Regions from separate parts of the Rahnella sp. 1L-D-7-B-C2 genome, predicted to be linked through region 2. Evidence: predicted binding sites of a transcription regulator. Region 2 holds the regulator's gene; each other region holds the start of a gene.
What was found. Region 2 encodes ArgR, which controls arginine synthesis, uptake and breakdown. Its sites were predicted from a motif close to ANTGAATAAAAATACANT; they were not measured.
Positions count from the first base shown of each region.

Region 1: argC (N-acetyl-gamma-glutamyl-phosphate reductase) is a predicted target of ArgR. The motif match lies at 3,656-3,673, and genes of this name have one in related genera.
Region 3: argF (ornithine carbamoyltransferase) is a predicted target of ArgR. The motif match lies at 3,911-3,928, and genes of this name have one in related genera.

Region 1 is NZ_JBXAVQ010000018.1:17,428-22,911, forward strand. It holds gene AC0Z7K_RS20480 (M24 family metallopeptidase) at 1-75, shown strand, start outside; gene argH (argininosuccinate lyase) at 138-1,514, opposite strand; gene argB (acetylglutamate kinase) at 1,587-2,360, opposite strand; gene argC (N-acetyl-gamma-glutamyl-phosphate reductase) at 2,492-3,496, opposite strand; gene argE (acetylornithine deacetylase) at 3,720-4,871, shown strand; gene ppc (phosphoenolpyruvate carboxylase) at 5,173-5,484, shown strand, end outside.
Region 2 is NZ_JBXAVQ010000006.1:83,411-88,894, reverse strand. It holds gene AC0Z7K_RS12195 (DNA-binding protein) at 1-95, opposite strand, end outside; gene AC0Z7K_RS12190 (helix-turn-helix domain-containing protein) at 784-1,056, shown strand; gene mdh (malate dehydrogenase) at 1,117-2,055, opposite strand; gene argR (transcriptional regulator ArgR) at 2,519-2,989, shown strand; gene yhcN (peroxide/acid stress response protein YhcN) at 3,470-3,733, shown strand; gene yhcN (peroxide/acid stress response protein YhcN) at 3,926-4,189, shown strand; gene mpl (UDP-N-acetylmuramate:L-alanyl-gamma-D-glutamyl-meso-diaminopimelate ligase) at 4,479-5,484, opposite strand, start outside.
Region 3 is NZ_JBXAVQ010000010.1:31,466-36,949, reverse strand. It holds gene pyrB (aspartate carbamoyltransferase) at 1-28, opposite strand, end outside; gene AC0Z7K_RS16265 (NanQ anomerase/TabA/YiaL family protein) at 445-915, shown strand; gene AC0Z7K_RS16260 (sugar phosphorylase) at 926-2,698, opposite strand; gene argF (ornithine carbamoyltransferase) at 2,872-3,879, opposite strand; gene rraB (ribonuclease E inhibitor RraB) at 4,051-4,476, shown strand; gene AC0Z7K_RS16245 (hypothetical protein) at 4,592-5,224, opposite strand; gene ssp4 (Ssp4 family T6SS effector) at 5,221-5,484, opposite strand, start outside.

The DNA.
Region 1 (5,484 bases), on a different contig from region 2:
GATGTTCTGGTCACAGAAAGCGGCAGCGACGTGCTGACGCAAAGCCCGAGAGCGTGGAAAGACATTTGTTTGTAGAACTGCCGTCGTTTGTAAAACCCCTCTCAATCTCCCCCTTCGCAGGGGGAGAACGAAAAGATTTACATCCCGAGTCGCGCTTTCGCATCAGCAATCGCCTGTGCAACCTGCTGAGGAGAAACGCCGCCCTTGGCTGCGCGTTTGTCGAGGCAGGATTGCAGTTCAAGGATCGGGTAAACATCGTCGCCAATCACGCTGCTGAATTTCTGCAAATCCTGCAACGATAGCGCTTCCAGCGCTTTGCCCTGATTGATCGCTTCCACCACCGCTTCACCCACAATATGGTGTGCTTCGCGGAACGGGACGCCTTTGGCGACCAGATAATCCGCCAGTTCGGTGGAGTTAGCGTAGCCCTGCTGCGCGGCTTCTTTCGCACGCGGGCGTTTGACCTGAATACCATCGAGCACCAGTGCCGCCATATTCAGGCAATCCATCCAGGTATCGAGCGCGTCGAACAGCCCTTCTTTATCTTCCTGCATGTCTTTGTTGTAGGCCAGCGGCAGGCCTTTCATGGTCATCATCATGCCGGTCAGTGCGCCCTGTACGCGGCCACATTTGCCACGAATAAGCTCCAGCGCATCCGGGTTTTTCTTCTGCGGCATCAGTGAAGAGCCTGAAGTCACGCGGTCAGACAGATCGATAAACGCCGCTTCACCGGTGTTGAAGAAGATCAGATCTTCGGCGAAACGCGAAAGGTGAACCATGCTGATGGCCGCGTTGGACAGTAACTCCAGCACGTGGTCACGGTCTGACACGCTGTCGAGGCTGTTACGGGTTGCAGAAGCGAAACCTAACCAGCCGGCCAGCTGTTCACGATCCATCGGATACGCCGTACCGGCCAGTGCGCCACAACCCAGCGGGCTGACGTCCAGACGGGTCAGCGTATCTTTCAGGCGGCTTTCGTCACGCGCCAGCATTTCCACATACGCCAGACACCAGTGCGCGAAAGTCACCGGCTGGGCACGTTGCAGATGGGTATAACCCGGCATTACGGCATCCTGATTGGCTTCTGCAGTCGCGACCAGCGCCTGTTGCAGATGATGCAGTGCGCCGCCGAGTTCAATCACCTGCGCTTTGCACCACAGCTTGAGGTCAGTCGCGACCTGATCGTTACGGCTGCGGCCAGTGTGCAGTTTTTTGCCGAGGTTACCGACTTTGTCGATCAGTTTGCCTTCGACCCAGCTGTGAATATCTTCTGCATCACTGGCTAAAATAGCGCGGGGATTCGCACGGACTTCTTCGAGCAGGACGTTCAGCGCGCCTTCGAGCTCAATCTGCTCGTCAGCCGTCAGTACGTTAACGGTGACCAGCGCTTTCGACCACGCCACCGAACCGACGATATCTTGCTCTGCCAGCCGGTAATCGAAACGCAGTGAGTCATTGAGTTCTTTAAACCGCTGATCCGCCGCCTGAGTAAAACGTCCGCCCCAAAGTGCCATGTTCCCGCTCCTGAAATTTTTATGCAAAAGGGCGCACTACGCTGCGCCCTAGAAAGTGTCTGCCGAAAGGTGTTACGCCAGAATACGTGTTCCGATTGCGACGCCGTTAAACAGTGCCGGTAATTGCTCGGCGTGACGCCAGCTGGCGATATCCACCGGACGTCCGAGAGTGCGTGCGGCGTCCAGCGCGGCGTGAACTTTGACGATCATGCCGTCGGTAATAATACCCTGGTCGATCAGCTGTTCAGCCCTTTCCGCGCTCATTTGCGGAATGCGCTGACCTTTGCCGTCAAGAATGCCGCTGACGTCGGAGAGCAGAATCAGATCTGCGCCCAGCGTGGCGGCCAGAGCTGTCGCGGCCTGATCGGCGTTGACGTTCATTAAGTCACCGGCTGCCGTGATCCCGATAGAGCTGACGATCGGCAGGTAGCCTGCGCCGGTCAGGGTGTTAATCAGCGCCGGGTTACCCGCTTCGGCTTTGCCGACGTTGCCCAGCTCTTCGCTCAGTTGCGTTACGCTGACTGAGCCACCGTCTGCCAGTGACAGGCCGACCGCGTTGATGTGATTTTTGACGGCCCACGCCAGCAGGGTTTTGTTGGCGCTTCCGGCCAGTGCGCCGGTTATGATGTCAATCTGGTCAGCAGGCGTGACACGCAGGCCAGCTTTCTTAACGACCGGCAGATTCAGCTTTTTCATCAGCTCATCAACCAGGCAGCCGCCACCGTGAACGATCACCAGCGGGCGCTGATATTCCTGACGATAAGCGACGACCGCCATGAACAGGCGCTCAAGCGCTTCTTCATTATCCAGCAACACTCCACCCAATTTGATGACTAACGGATTCATAGCTGTTTGCGCCTCGACCGATTGTTTATGTTAATGAATAACAATATGTTTAATTTAATCTAACATCCCTGCGCATCTGAATAAACGCTCAGGGACGGTTGTTTTCTGTTTGCTGACAATCTGACTGATTATTAAAGTAGTGATTGCGTTTCCGGGAAGCCAAAGCGAATGTTCATACACTGCACCGCCTGCGCCGACGCGCCTTTCAGCACGTTATCTTCCGTCGCCACCACAATCAGATGTTCGCCTTTCACGGCAAAACCGATATCGCAGAACGGCAGCCCGACCACGTCTTTCAGCGCCGGTACACCTTTGGTGTACAGACGCACCAGAGGTTTATCGTGATACGCATTATGAAAGGCTTGCGCCACTTCCTGCTGCGTTACACCCGCTTTCAGACGACAGGTGATGGTCGCCAGAATTCCGCGCGGGAAGTTGCCCAGATGCGGCGTGAAAATCACCGGCACGCCGAGGTGCTCAACGATTTCAGGTTCATGACGATGGCTGAACAGTTTGTAAGGTTGCAGGCTGACTTCGCAGAAGCTGTTGCCCAGCGTGGCTTTACGCCCTGCGCCGCTGACGCCGCTGGTGGCATTGATCACCGGCCACTGGCTGTCATTAAGCAAACCGCTTTCGATAAGCGGTTTGAGCGCCAGCTGCGACGCGGTCGGATAGCAGCCCGGCACGGCGATGAGCTGCGCCTCTTTCAGTTTGTCCGCCTGCCATTCGGCGAGGCCGTACACGGCTTTATCCAGCAGCTCGAGGTGCTGGTGCTCGAAACCGTAGAATTCGGTATAAAACTCAGGTTTTTTGACGCGGAAGGCACCGGACAGGTCAAACACCACGCATCCCGCCGCCAGAAACTGCGGAGCTAAATCGTGGCTGACTTCATGCGCGGTCGCCAGAAACACGACATCGACGCCTTTTGCAGCTTCGGCAACATCCGTCAGCGGCAAAACAGGCAAATCGACAATACCTTTTAATTGAGGATGCAAATCAGAAAGCAATTTTCCTGCATCTGCACTTTGCGCTGAAACCGTTAAACCGGTTATGTTCATATGTGGGTGGCGATTCAGGTAGGCAGCGAGTTCAGCTCCGGCATAACCTGTGGCACCAACAATCAGCGTATTCAACATAGGATCTGTTCACCTTCTCAACTTATCTGTATGGCTTTGCGATACAGGGACTTCAACAGGTAACAGGTGGTCACTGCGTTGTACGCCGCTCACCCGCGAGATTCAGCCGTGTCGTTTTACCTTACCGGAATTTTTTCCGGTTTCCTTACGCGCTGGCTTATTGTATTTTTATTCACAATTATTGCATGAATATGAATACTACCCTAACTAAAGGCTGTCAACAGTGAAGATGAAATTACCTCCTTTTATTGAGCTCTATCGGGCGTTAATCGCAACCCCTTCCATCAGCGCCACAGACAGCGCGTTGGACCAGAGCAATGAAACGCTAATCAACTTACTGGCAGGCTGGTTTGGTGATTTAGGTTTTAAAGTCGAAGTGCAGCCAGTGCCGGGAACCCGAAACAAATTCAATATGTTAGCCAGTACCGGTGAAGGTGCGGGCGGTTTACTGCTGGCCGGTCATACTGACACCGTTCCGTTCGACGATGGCCGCTGGACGCGTGATCCTTTCACCCTCACCGAGCACGAAAATAAGCTCTATGGTTTGGGTACTGCCGACATGAAAGGTTTCTTCGCGTTTATCCTCGATTCGCTGCGCGACGTCGATCTGACAAAACTGACTAAACCGCTGTATATTTTGGCGACCGCCGATGAAGAAACCACCATGGCCGGTGCCAGCTATTTTTCTAAAAATGCGAAAATCCGCCCTGACTGCGCGATCATCGGCGAACCAACCTCGCTGAAGCCGGTTCGTGCGCATAAAGGTCATTTATCGAACGCCATTCGCATCACCGGTCAGTCCGGCCACTCAAGCGATCCGTCACGCGGCGTGAACGCCATTGAGCTGATGCACGAGTCGATTACCCATTTAATGACCCTGCGCAATACGTTGAAAACCCGATACAACCACAGTGGTTTCGTGATCCCTTATCCGACCATGAACTTCGGTCATATCAACGGCGGCGATGCGCCAAACCGCATCTGTGCCTGTTGTGAACTGCATATGGATATCCGCCCGCTGCCGGGTCTGACACTGTCCGAAATCAACGGCCTGCTAAACGAAGCGCTGGAGCCAGTGAGTCAACGCTGGCCTGGGCGTATCGTGATTGAAGAGCTGCATCCGCCGATCCCTGGTTATGAATGCCCGCCGGACCATCAACTGGTACAGGTGGTAGAGAAGTTGCTGGGTGTTGAAACGGAAATCGTTAACTACTGCACCGAAGCGCCGTTTATTCAGGAACTGTGCCCGACACTGGTGCTTGGGCCCGGTTCTATCGATCAGGCGCATCAGCCAGATGAATATATTGATACCGCGTTCATTAAACCGACACGCGAGCTGATATCTCAGGTTGTGCATCACTTCTGTTATCACTGATCCTGAATCAGGGTTGATGAAGAAACAATCAGGGCGCTCCGGGGCGCCCTTTGCTACTGTACAAAACGAGTTCGCAAAAGTGGATTAGCCAAACTGATATCGTCGCGGTTGTAATTAAATTTCAGCGACATTGCTAAAAAGACCATTTTTCACGTGAGTGATCGGGGCTTTTTGGGTTAAAACAGGGGCTGCTTTTGAAAAGTAGGGCCAGGTTGGCAGGGTGAACGGGGCAAGAATGCCTGACGGGTGAAAGTTATTTACAGAATATAAAAATTAAACGAGAGAACGGGTCAGAGGTGATATGAACGAACAATATTCCGCAATGCGAAGTAATGTCAGTACGTTAGGTAAACTGCTGGGCGATACGATCAAAGATACGTTGGGAGAACATATCCTCGATCGTGTTGAGCAAATTCGTAAACTGTCGAAATCCTCCCGCGCCGGAAACGAAGCGGATCGTCAGGAATTACTGTCAACGCTGCAAAATCTGTCAAATGATGAACTGCTGCCGGTTGCCCGCGCATTCAGCCAGTTCCTGAATTTAGCCAACGTGGCTGAGCAATATCACAGTATTTCGCCGCACGGCGAGGCGGCCAGCAATCCCGAAGCGCTG
Region 2 (5,484 bases):
CATAACCTGCGCGCCATTCCATGCACGCCTTGTGTCGAAGTTGGGAGCCCTTCTTTACCGGTTAATTCCTTTGCTGCGAACCACTCTTTTTTCATAACGATCCTTGTCTTTCTTATATAAACCACTAAGAAAGTTTCTGTTATAAATCCATGAGAATAATGCCGATACTTTCCTGAAACCTCCGGCGTCTATTTTAAAGATGACTTTAACGCCGAGTTTTAAGGAAAACCTCTACTTAACGGAAAGAAGATATTCAATTTTTCGAAATGAGTCTACTGCTGAGTCAAAAAGTTTCCATGAATTTTCTTTATCAAAAAATGAATGAACAGCGTAATACTCTCTTTTTAGAAACAAACGAAATGAAGTCAAAAAAAAAGGGCACGCAAAACAATAAACTCACAAAAAAACAACATGTTGAATTATTAATGTTTAAAATTAAACAGATTTTCTTTATAAAAACATAGTAAATTATTTATTAATAAACTCCATCCATTGTGGTAATGGATGATAAAGATCAAAAAACGCACAATAGAATAACTTATCCAATTTACGTGATTTCAAACTTGCACGTAATACATCATAAAAACAGACACCAATCACAAAAAGCAATACGAATTTACTTGTTTGTTTTAATCAGAATAAGAAGGTATTTTCTAAATGAAAGCAATGCTGGTTTTTCGGAAACATTGATTTGAATGAGTGAATCTGGGAAAAACAACCGTAGAATATATATTTAAACAAAATACATTCGAAAACTATATTTGAACAAATAAGGAAGCCATCATGAATACAAGGAACGAAGACTGGCATCAGGCCGATATCATTGCCGCACTAAGAAAGAAAGGAACCACGCTGGCGGCGGTATCTCGCTCGGCAGGCTTAAGTTCTTCAACCTTATCAAACGCGCTATCACGGCCGTGGCCAAAAGGGGAACTACTCATTGCAAGTGCGCTTGGACTCCATCCTTCAATTATCTGGCCAAGCCGCTATTTTGACGCCAAGACCTTTAAAATCATCGAACGTCGTTGTCGTACACCTAATGCTTCTCGTGACTAAATCACGTCGGGTATAATGTAAAAACCGCCGGGTTACACCGGCGGTTTTAAAGATGAAGCATCAGTTATTGATAAACTGTTCACCGAGCTCAATATCTTTTCGCAGGATATCCAGCATGGATTCAAGCGATTGTTGTTCAAACGCGCTCAGTTTGCCGACATCCAGCAGCTCAGCAATCCCGTTCTTGCCCAGCAAAACAGGCTGCGCGAAGAAACGGGTATGTTCACCCTTCCCTTCGACATACGCACATTCCACTACGTTACTTTCACCCTGCATGGCACGCAGCAATGAAAGTCCGAAACGCGCAGCGGCCTGCCCCATCGACAGCGTTGCAGATCCGCCTCCGGCTTTTGCTTCGACAACTTCGGTACCTGCATTCTGAATGCGCTTGGTGAGAGAGATGATTTCTTCATCGCTGAACGTTACACCAGGAACCTGAGAAAGCAGTGGAAGGATCGTCACACCGGAGTGTCCGCCGATCACCGGCACTTCAATCTCATCTGGCTGTTTGCCTTTCAGTTGTGCAACGAAAGTGTTGGAACGGATAGCATCGAGTGTCGTAATTCCAAAGAGTTTGTTTTTATCGTACACACCGGCACTTTTCAGCACTTCCGCCGCAATGGCGACTGTGGTGTTGACCGGATTGGTAATAATACCGATACAGGCTTTCGGGCAGGTTTTCGCGACCTGTTGGACAAGATTACGAACGATACCGGCATTAACATTGAACAGATCGGAACGATCCATACCTGGTTTTCGCGCCACACCTGCTGAAATCAGAACAATATCCGCACCTTCCAGCGCTGGCGTGGCATCTTCGCCACAGAAACCTTTGATTTTAACCGCGGTTGGAATGTGACTGAGATCGACAGCAACGCCCGGCGTCACCGGTGCGATATCATATAATGAGAGTTCGGAACCGGAAGGTAGCTGGGTCTTAAGCAGAAGTGCGAGGGCCTGACCGATACCGCCCGCAGCACCGAGAACTGCAACTTTCATCCTATACTCCTTTTTTATCATTAACTTATAAGTGTCGTGGAATTATTTTGGTTGTGACCTTAATCACTTACGCTGTTAAAAACAATCGCTCACCTGCAGAGAATCTGAGATGGGTCGTTTAGAAAGTAAAAAAATACTTTGAAACGGCCTTTATCCGGTCTTTTGTGACTTTTTATCGGAAAGCTTCCCTTAAAAGTAGCACCCCAAAACCTGTCAGGTTAATAAATGGTTAAATTTGGTTCATTGTGTGAGCTGAATCGAAGTCATCATGCCCACTCATTGAGTCGAAAAGCACTTCTGCAATGCACAATTTTGGCATATTCATGAAAAAACCTCTGATGCGACATCCGTCACATTCCTTGCACAGTGGTGAATCAGCGATTTACCTCCGGAAGGCATGTTGCATAAAAATGCAATTATCTGCATAATCAGCTTAACGATGATCAAGAGACCAGGGTGCAAAATGCGTAATCCTGCCAAACAGGAAGATTTAATCAAAGCCTTCAAAGCATTGTTGAAGGAAGAGAAATTCAGCTCTCAGGGCGAAATTGTCGTCGCACTCCAGGAGGAGGGGTTCGAAAACATCAATCAGTCCAAAGTCTCACGGATGTTGACCAAATTCGGCGCGGTGCGTACACGCAACGCAAAAATGGAAATGGTGTACTGCCTGCCCGCCGAGATAGGTGTGCCCACCACCACCAGCCCGCTGAAGAATCTGGTGCTGGATATTGACTATAATGAAGCCGTAGTGGTTATCCGCACCAGTCCCGGTGCTGCACAGCTGATCGCGCGTTTACTTGATTCGCTGGGTAAATCAGAAGGCATTCTCGGCACTATCGCGGGTGATGACACCATTTTCACCACCCCGGCACGCGGATTTAGCGTGAAACAACTCCACGACGCCATTCTGAGTTTGTTTGAACAAGAGCTGTAAGCCGCTGTTATAATACAAGGCCGCGCGCTCCCATTCTGTGCCGGGGGTCAGAAGAACAGAATTTCTGACCTCAGGCCAGTCGCTTTACCCTTCTTTTATATTGGTTAAATCTCACATCCTTGCAAAAACCTCCCTTTCCTGGCAAATCGCGACATCCCTTATCAGCCCTATTCTGTTAACTCTCGTCACAACACGCCCATTTCGGTCACATAAATATTTCAATGATGCGATTCACCGCAAAAATAAGCACAGATAATCAAATTGGCTCAATTCGTTGATTTTGCGAAAAAAGAACACCAAAAGAACGTTTTATAGGCGTTTTTTATAATTTTTCGTTATTAAAAACACCAATAGCGCACACATAACCACTCAAATAACTATTAGCAAACTATTAATATTTGTAGTGACTAGATGTATACTCATTTCCGTGGTGTAACACACCAGTTGTTGGAACACATAATAAATTCGACGAGGTCAATCATGAACGTTAAAACTACAATCGCAACTTTAAGCATTCTCTCTGCTCTGTCATTTGGTGCTTTTGCAGCACAACCTGTTACTCAGGTTCAAGCGTCAAATCTGCAGGCAAAAGGGATGATCAGCGTCAGCGGCGTAGCCGGTGCACCTTCTGATATCCGTCAGGCCCTGTCTGACAAAGCCGATGCAAAAGGTGCTAAAGCTTTCCGTGTTATTGAAGTGCGTCAGGAAGGTAACTACCACGCAACCGCAGAAATCTACCAGTAAATCACCCGGTAGACACAGCGAAGGGGCCTGAACGAATCAGGCCCGTGTATCAGACGGATTTATCACTGCCAGCTTTACGTTCCCGAACGCTCACCGCGCCCGAACCACAGTAAAACAGCCCTGATAGATCTACATTTGAAGCGACGTTGTTCTCTCAGATTGCATCAACGTCAGTAAAATCAGGAAATTATCATGAAAATCATTACTACTCTCGCCGCGCTTAGTCTTTTATCCGCTATTTCTTTCGGCGCATCTGCCGCACAACTGGTCACTAACCAGCAAGCTGAAAACCTGCAATCTATGGGTGTGATCAGCGTCAGCGGTGTAGACGGTGTGCCAACCGATATCCGCCAGCAGCTGTCTGATAAAGCCGATGCTAAAGGCGCAAAATCTTATCGTGTGATTGAAGCCCATAACGAAGGTGCTTATCACGCGACAGCAGAAATCTACCAGTAAGATTTCTCAGTATTACCCTGAACAAAAGCCACTGTTTGAGTATTTTTTGAATTAGCGTTACGGGTTCAACAGCCACAGATCGTCGAAACGACGCTGTTGAGGCTGGAAGAGAGCTGACACTGCCACTGCCGCGCTCTCTAACTAACGATACCCTCGTCGTCCTGTCCGACGACACCCTTTGGCTCCCATAAAATTTTGGGAGCTTTTTTTTGTCTGCTGGTCGGCCATCCTCTAAAAACGACAAAAAAAAGCACAGCCAAAGCTGTGCTTTTTTTCGGTAAGACAACGTTTATTGCTGTTCTGCCGCGCTGGCTTTCGCCGCCAGAGCAGACAGCAGTTTTCCATGGATACCGCCAAAACCGCCGTTACTCATCACCAGAATGTGATCGCCCGGCAATGATGCCTTGATCACCATATCCACCAGCGTATCTACATCGGCACTCCAGTGCGCAGGCTGAATACAGTGCTCGGCCACTTCAGCGACCTGCCACGGAATATGCTGCGGCTGTAGCAGGAAGACTTCGTCAGCACGGCCAAGAGACGGTGCCAGTTCATTTTTGCTCATGCCCATTTTCATGGTATTGGAGCGCGGTTCGAGGACAGCCAGAATACGCGCCGTTCCGCCCACTTTGCTGCGCAGAGCGGAGAGCGTCGCCAGGATCGCAGTCGGATGATGCGCGAAATCGTCATATACACTGACGCCGTTTTCCACGCCGCGCAGTTCCAGACGACGACGGGCGTTGATGAAATCACCCAATGCTTTACAGGCATCTTCCGGTTTCACACCCACATGACGCGCTGCGGCGATAGCCATCAGCCCGTTATGCATGTTGTGTTCACCGACCAGATTCCAGTTCACCTGCCCGACAATTTCACCTTTCAGGTATACGTTGAAAGAGCTGGCATCCGGTGTAAGTTTTTTCGCATCCCACGCACAGGCGTCAGTGTCACCCACAAACTCCTGCTCACTCCAGCAGCCCATCGCCATGACTTGCTTGAGCGGAGTATCGTGCTCCGGCAGGATAATTTTGCCTTTGCCCGGCACCAGACGCACCAGATGATGGAACTGTTTCTGGATAGCTTTCAGGTCGTCAAAAATATCAGCGTGATCGAACTCAAGGTTGTTGAGTACCAGAGTACGCGGGCTGTAATGTACAAATTTAGAGCGCTTATCAAAGAAGGCGCAGTCGTACTCATCCGCTTCAATCACCATAAACGGACTGTTGCCCAGACGCGCTGAAACCTCAAAATTGCCTGGTACACCACCGATAACATAGCCCGGCTCATAGCCGCAG
Region 3 (5,484 bases), on a different contig from region 2:
TGTCTTTTTGATACAGCGGGTTCGCCATCGTCATTCTCCTGTTTCTTTGTTCTTAAAAGATGCGCTTCCCGACAGGTGCGCACTCAAATTTCAGACAAAAAAAAGCCCCTACAATGAGGGGCCTTTCTTTTTGATCAACTGAACGCTGACCGGCAATACAACGGAAGAACAACGGCAGCGGGCTGCCTGATGGCACGGCGTTTGGTCGATCGTCTGAGCGCAAAACGTGGCAATTTTTCATGGGTTCTCCCGGCAAATTGTGGCGCATTATACGCGCGTAACTGACGACATCAAGCGGAAAAATCACGCAAAGGCAAACGGTTGGCTGCGTGTCTGCTCACAAGTGAAAACTGTTAACTGGATCAAGTGGCGGACGGTCGCGGTGCTTTATCATAAGTTGACATTGAAACATCATTTCATTTTTTCTTTAACAAAGGGAAACTCATGATCACTGGTAATATTCATCAACTGCACCTAGTGCCGTATCTGCCCGCCGCACTGCGCGAAGCCATCGAGTTCGTTAAACAGCGCATCACCGCCGACACTCCGCTGGGTAAACACGACATCTGCGGTGACGACGTCTTTGTGCTGATTTCCAATGATTCCACTGCGCCTCAGGCAGAACGCCGCGCCGAGTTCCATGCGCGATATCTGGATATCCAGATTGTTCTCAATGGCACCGAAGGGATGACGTTCAGCAACTTACCGGCGGGTGATGTCGATACTGACTGGCTGGCTGATAAAGACATCGCGTTTCTCGCCGCCGGCGAACAGGAAAAAACCATGATCATGCAGGCCGGTGACTTCGTGGTGTTCTATCCGGGCGAAGTCCACAAACCGCTGTGCGCCGTCGGCGAACCGGCCAACGTGCGCAAAGCCGTGGTCAAAATGGACGTCAGCGTGTTACCCGTTTAAGTTTTTAAAGTTAGCGCTTACTTCGCTTAAACAGCTTCATACGCCAGCGACGCAGCCTGCCAAGGCGTTCTGGCGCTTTCAGTTTGTGCTTGATCCACACCACTTGCCATGGCTGGAGTCGTGTCTGGCCGGTAAACGCGTTTCCACTGATAAGATCCTTGCCTTCCACTGCCAGTTTCAGCACCTGTGAATGGCTGCTGATATTAAACACGCAGGTGATGCGATCCTCGGTTTTGGGATCATAACGCTCCATCGCAAACAGCGATTTTCCCAGATCAAACACCCGCTGACCGGCCTGCGGTGAAAATGCAGGATGGGCGCGCCGGTGCTTAATCAGGTCCTGCAATCCGTTGAACACGCGGGCGCGCAGTCCCTCTTTTTTCTCCAGCTCGGCTTCCAGTTTATCCAGATCCAGCTTTTTACGGTTGATGCGCCGGTTGATGCCCGACTGGTGCATTCCCTCGAGATCGTTTTCGCTGCCCAGCAGGCTGTGAATATAAATCGCCGGCACGCCGATGAACGACAGCAGCAGCGCCTGCGCTGCCAGAAACTTGCGCGCTTTCATCGCGACGTCATCTTCCGGCTCGGTCAGTGCGCTCAGGTAATTGATATTCAGCTCGTATGGCGAATGAGTGCCGTCACCGTTGTCTTTGTAAGAGACGCGGCCTTCTTTGCGCAGCGTTTCCTGCGCCATGTATTTGCGTTCTTCATCGCTCAGGAAAGTTTCCGTCGGGCGCAACCCGATGCCGTCGTGGCTGGCGAGGAAGTTAAAATAGGTGGTATCCGGGTAACGGGCTTCGGCATTCAGGCTCTGCGCCCACTTCGTCAGCGTGGTGGTGTCTTCGCGCAAAAAGGCGTGCAACGTCAGTGGCGGCAACGGGAACTGATACACCATGTGCGCTTCATCGCCTTCACCGAAATAGCTGATATTTTCGTGATGCGGCACATTGGTTTCGGTAATCAGCCGCGTGCCGGGGATCACTTCATCCAGAATGGCGCGCCACACTTTGATGATGTTGTGCGCCTGCGGCATGTGAATGCACGACGTGCCCACTTCCTTCCAGATATAACCAATCGCATCAAGGCGGATCGATTGCCCGCCGCTGGCCGCGTATTGCAGCAGCACGTCGATGCTTTCCAGCAGTACCTGTGGATTTTTAAAATTGATATCCACCTGGTCTTCGCTGAACGTTGTCCACAGATACAGCTCGGTGCCGTCGGTTTTGATAAACGGCGTCAGCAGCGGCGAGGCGCGGGGGCGAACGACGCGGCTGTAATCGAGCTCGGGGTTGGAGGCAATAAAGTAATTTTGGTAGTACGGATCGTCGTGCAGATAACCTTTCATCCAGTCGCTCGAGCGCGAGATGTGGTTGATCACGCAGTCAAACATCAGATTAAAATTTTCAGAAAGATGGTGAATATCGGACCAACCGCCGAGATTTTCGTCGATCCGCCGATAGTCGATCACGCTAAAGCCGTCATCCGAACTGTACGGATACATAGGCAAGATATGAATGTCACTGATGATTTCACGCAGATAAGTATTGGCAAAATGATTGAGCGTCGCCAGTGGCGGTTGTTCACCGTGGCGTAGATTGTCGCCGTAGGTGATCAGATAAATATTGGTGCCATCAACCCAGTGCGTGGTGCGATGTCTGCCGTAATTCCATTTGTCGGCGAGATGCAGGATTTTTTTCAGCAGATCGGCGATGTGTTCCCTGGGGTAAATCCTGCTTAACAGGCTTTCCAGCCGCAGGACATACTCAAGATTAACTGAGCTCATATCGGTTCCTTCTTACTGCGTTTGTGTTTTTCTGATGGAGTTATAAAACCAACGCGCTGTAAAAAGGTTAGTTGAAAATGAAGGGGTGTGATGGCCAAAAGGGGAGATAGCAGAGGATTCTGGTGGAAAAATGCGGCATCATCCGGGAAAAGCGCGAATGATGCCGGAATAAATTATTCCGTGCCGAGGGTCGCGACCATCACGGCTTTGATGGTGTGAAGACGGTTCTCAGCCTGATCAAACACCACGCTGTGCGCCGATTCAAACACCTCATCCGTCACTTCCATACCGCCGTGCAGGCCATACTCTTGTGCCATCTGTTTGCCGAGCGACGTTTGATCATCATGGAAAGCCGGCAGGCAGTGCAGGAACTTGACGTTCGGGTTGCCGGTCAGCGCCAGCATCGCGCTGTTGACCTGATAAGGGCGCAGCAGGGTGATGCGTTCCTTCCAGGCTTCTTTCGGCTCGCCCATCGACACCCAGACGTCGGTATAAAGGAAATCCGCATCTTTCACACCGGCTGCGATATCCTCGGTCAGGGTGATCTTGCCACCGTTTTCGGTGGCGAGATGTTGGCAGGTCGCGACCAGTTCAGCATCCGGCCAGCAAACCGACGGTGCGACAAGGCGTAAATCCAGCCCGCACAGCGCCGCAGCTTCCAGCAGCGAGTTACCCATATTGTTACGGGTGTCGCCCAGATACGCGAGACGCATCCCTTTCAGCGGCTGATTGGGCAGATGTTCCTGCATCGTCAGCAGGTCGGCCAGCAGCTGCGTCGGGTGGAATTCGTTGGTTAAGCCATTCCAGACCGGCACGCCCGCGTATTCCGCCAACGTTTCGACCTTATCCTGACCAAAACCGCGATACTGAATACCGTCATACATTCTGCCAAGCACGCGGGCGGTATCTTTCATCGATTCTTTGTGACCGATCTGGCTGCCGCTTGGGCCGAGATAAGTGACTTTCGCCCCCTGATCGTATGCGGCAACTTCGAAAGAGCATCGGGTGCGGGTTGAGTCTTTTTCGAAGATGAGCGCGATGTTTTTGCCTTGCAGGCGGGCTTTTTCGGTGCCGTTTTTCTTTGCTGCTTTTAGTTCAGCGGAGAGTTTCAGCAGGGACGAAATCTCTGACGGGGTAAAATCCAGTAACCTGAGAAAATGACGTTTACTCAACAAACTCATGATGTCGCTCCATAGCGCGTAAGCATTTCGGATTGAATTAAAATTCAATTTATCTGGATGAATATGCAATTACAACCCTGAAGTAAAAACTTTGTCGTTGTTTATAGTGGAGGCTGGCTCTGCGGTGTGTGAAAATAGCCTACAAACGTCAAATTGATTGAGGACAGAGAAATGGCAAACCGTGAATTGCTGGAAGAACAACGTGAAGAAACTCGCTTAATCATCGAAGAACTGCTGGATGATGGCAGTGATCCTGACGCGCTTTACACCATCGAACACCACTTATCTTCAGAGAAGTTCGAAGTGCTGGAGAAAGCGGTCGTAGAAGCGTTCAAACTGGGTTACGAAGTCTCCGATCCGGAAGAGCTGGAAGCGGAAGATGGTACCGTCATGATGTGCTGTGACGTGATCAGTGAAGTCGCGCTGAATGCAGAACTTATCGACGCCCAGGTTGAGCAACTGATGAATTTGGCTGAAACCAACGGCGTAAACTACGACGGCTGGGGCACTTACTTCGAAGGCGATGACGACGAAGAAGGTGAAGAAGGCGAAGATGAAGATTTCATCGATGAAGACGATGACGGAAAGCGTCATTGATTCTTCCGTAATCTGAAAAAAGGCTGCTGAATTTAGCAGCCTTTTTTATGTGAGCAGAACTGGCATTAATAGGGTTTCAGTTAAAATATAATTTAGGGTATGACAATTTTAGATATTATCCCACCCTCAACTTTTTCTTTTTACGAGGGCTTTGATAGTTTAGTAGGAAGAGTTTTAAGTATGCTTTTCGGGCTCGTTCATTGATAGTCCATACTATTGCTGTTCTAATAAGTTCAGTATTGAGAATGAAACGTGTTAGGAATAGAGGTAAAATCATTAGCAAAACATGGATCATATCTATAGTGTCAATGAATTTATTAGAAAATAATTTATATGAGTAATAGATTGAAAAAATACAGGCCATTATTACAATGAATATAAAAGATAAGTATATAACCCTCAACCCCAACGGTATTCCTCTGGCAAGCAAAAACACAGACCCTATATAAATAAATATATACGGCATGGTAAGTGCTATGTACATTGAGAAATGTATTGCAGGTGCGTTTTTTATATTTGCAATTTGAATTATGGTAAACGCAATGAAAATCCAGGAAATCATCATTGAAAATAACGCAGCAGAAAGTATCATGAAATTTCTTTGAAAAAATAATACTGTTACATAATTATTTGATTTTGTTTCAACCTTTCTTTCCAATGATACGATGTCATTTCTTTTAATATCAGAATAAATTTCTTCTCCATATTTCATCAAGTCAAAAAAAGAGGAGCCTATGATTTTTTTCATTCTGAAACCTCGAGGGTTTGTAGCATTCCCACAATATACTCTCCGGTATCTAAGAAGCTTTCAGAGGAATTAATGACTCCTCCGATCGCACTGCCTGATAGAGCAGTCGTGCTATTTAAGCTATTCAATAATTGAACTTGTAGTGACTTTTGTAAACCTTCACTGGGAAAACGTTTTGGATACCTTCCACTTAATATAAAAGCTTTAATTAGTTTATTGGATATCCCAGGGTTTTGTGTTCGCATTATTTGTTCAGTAAT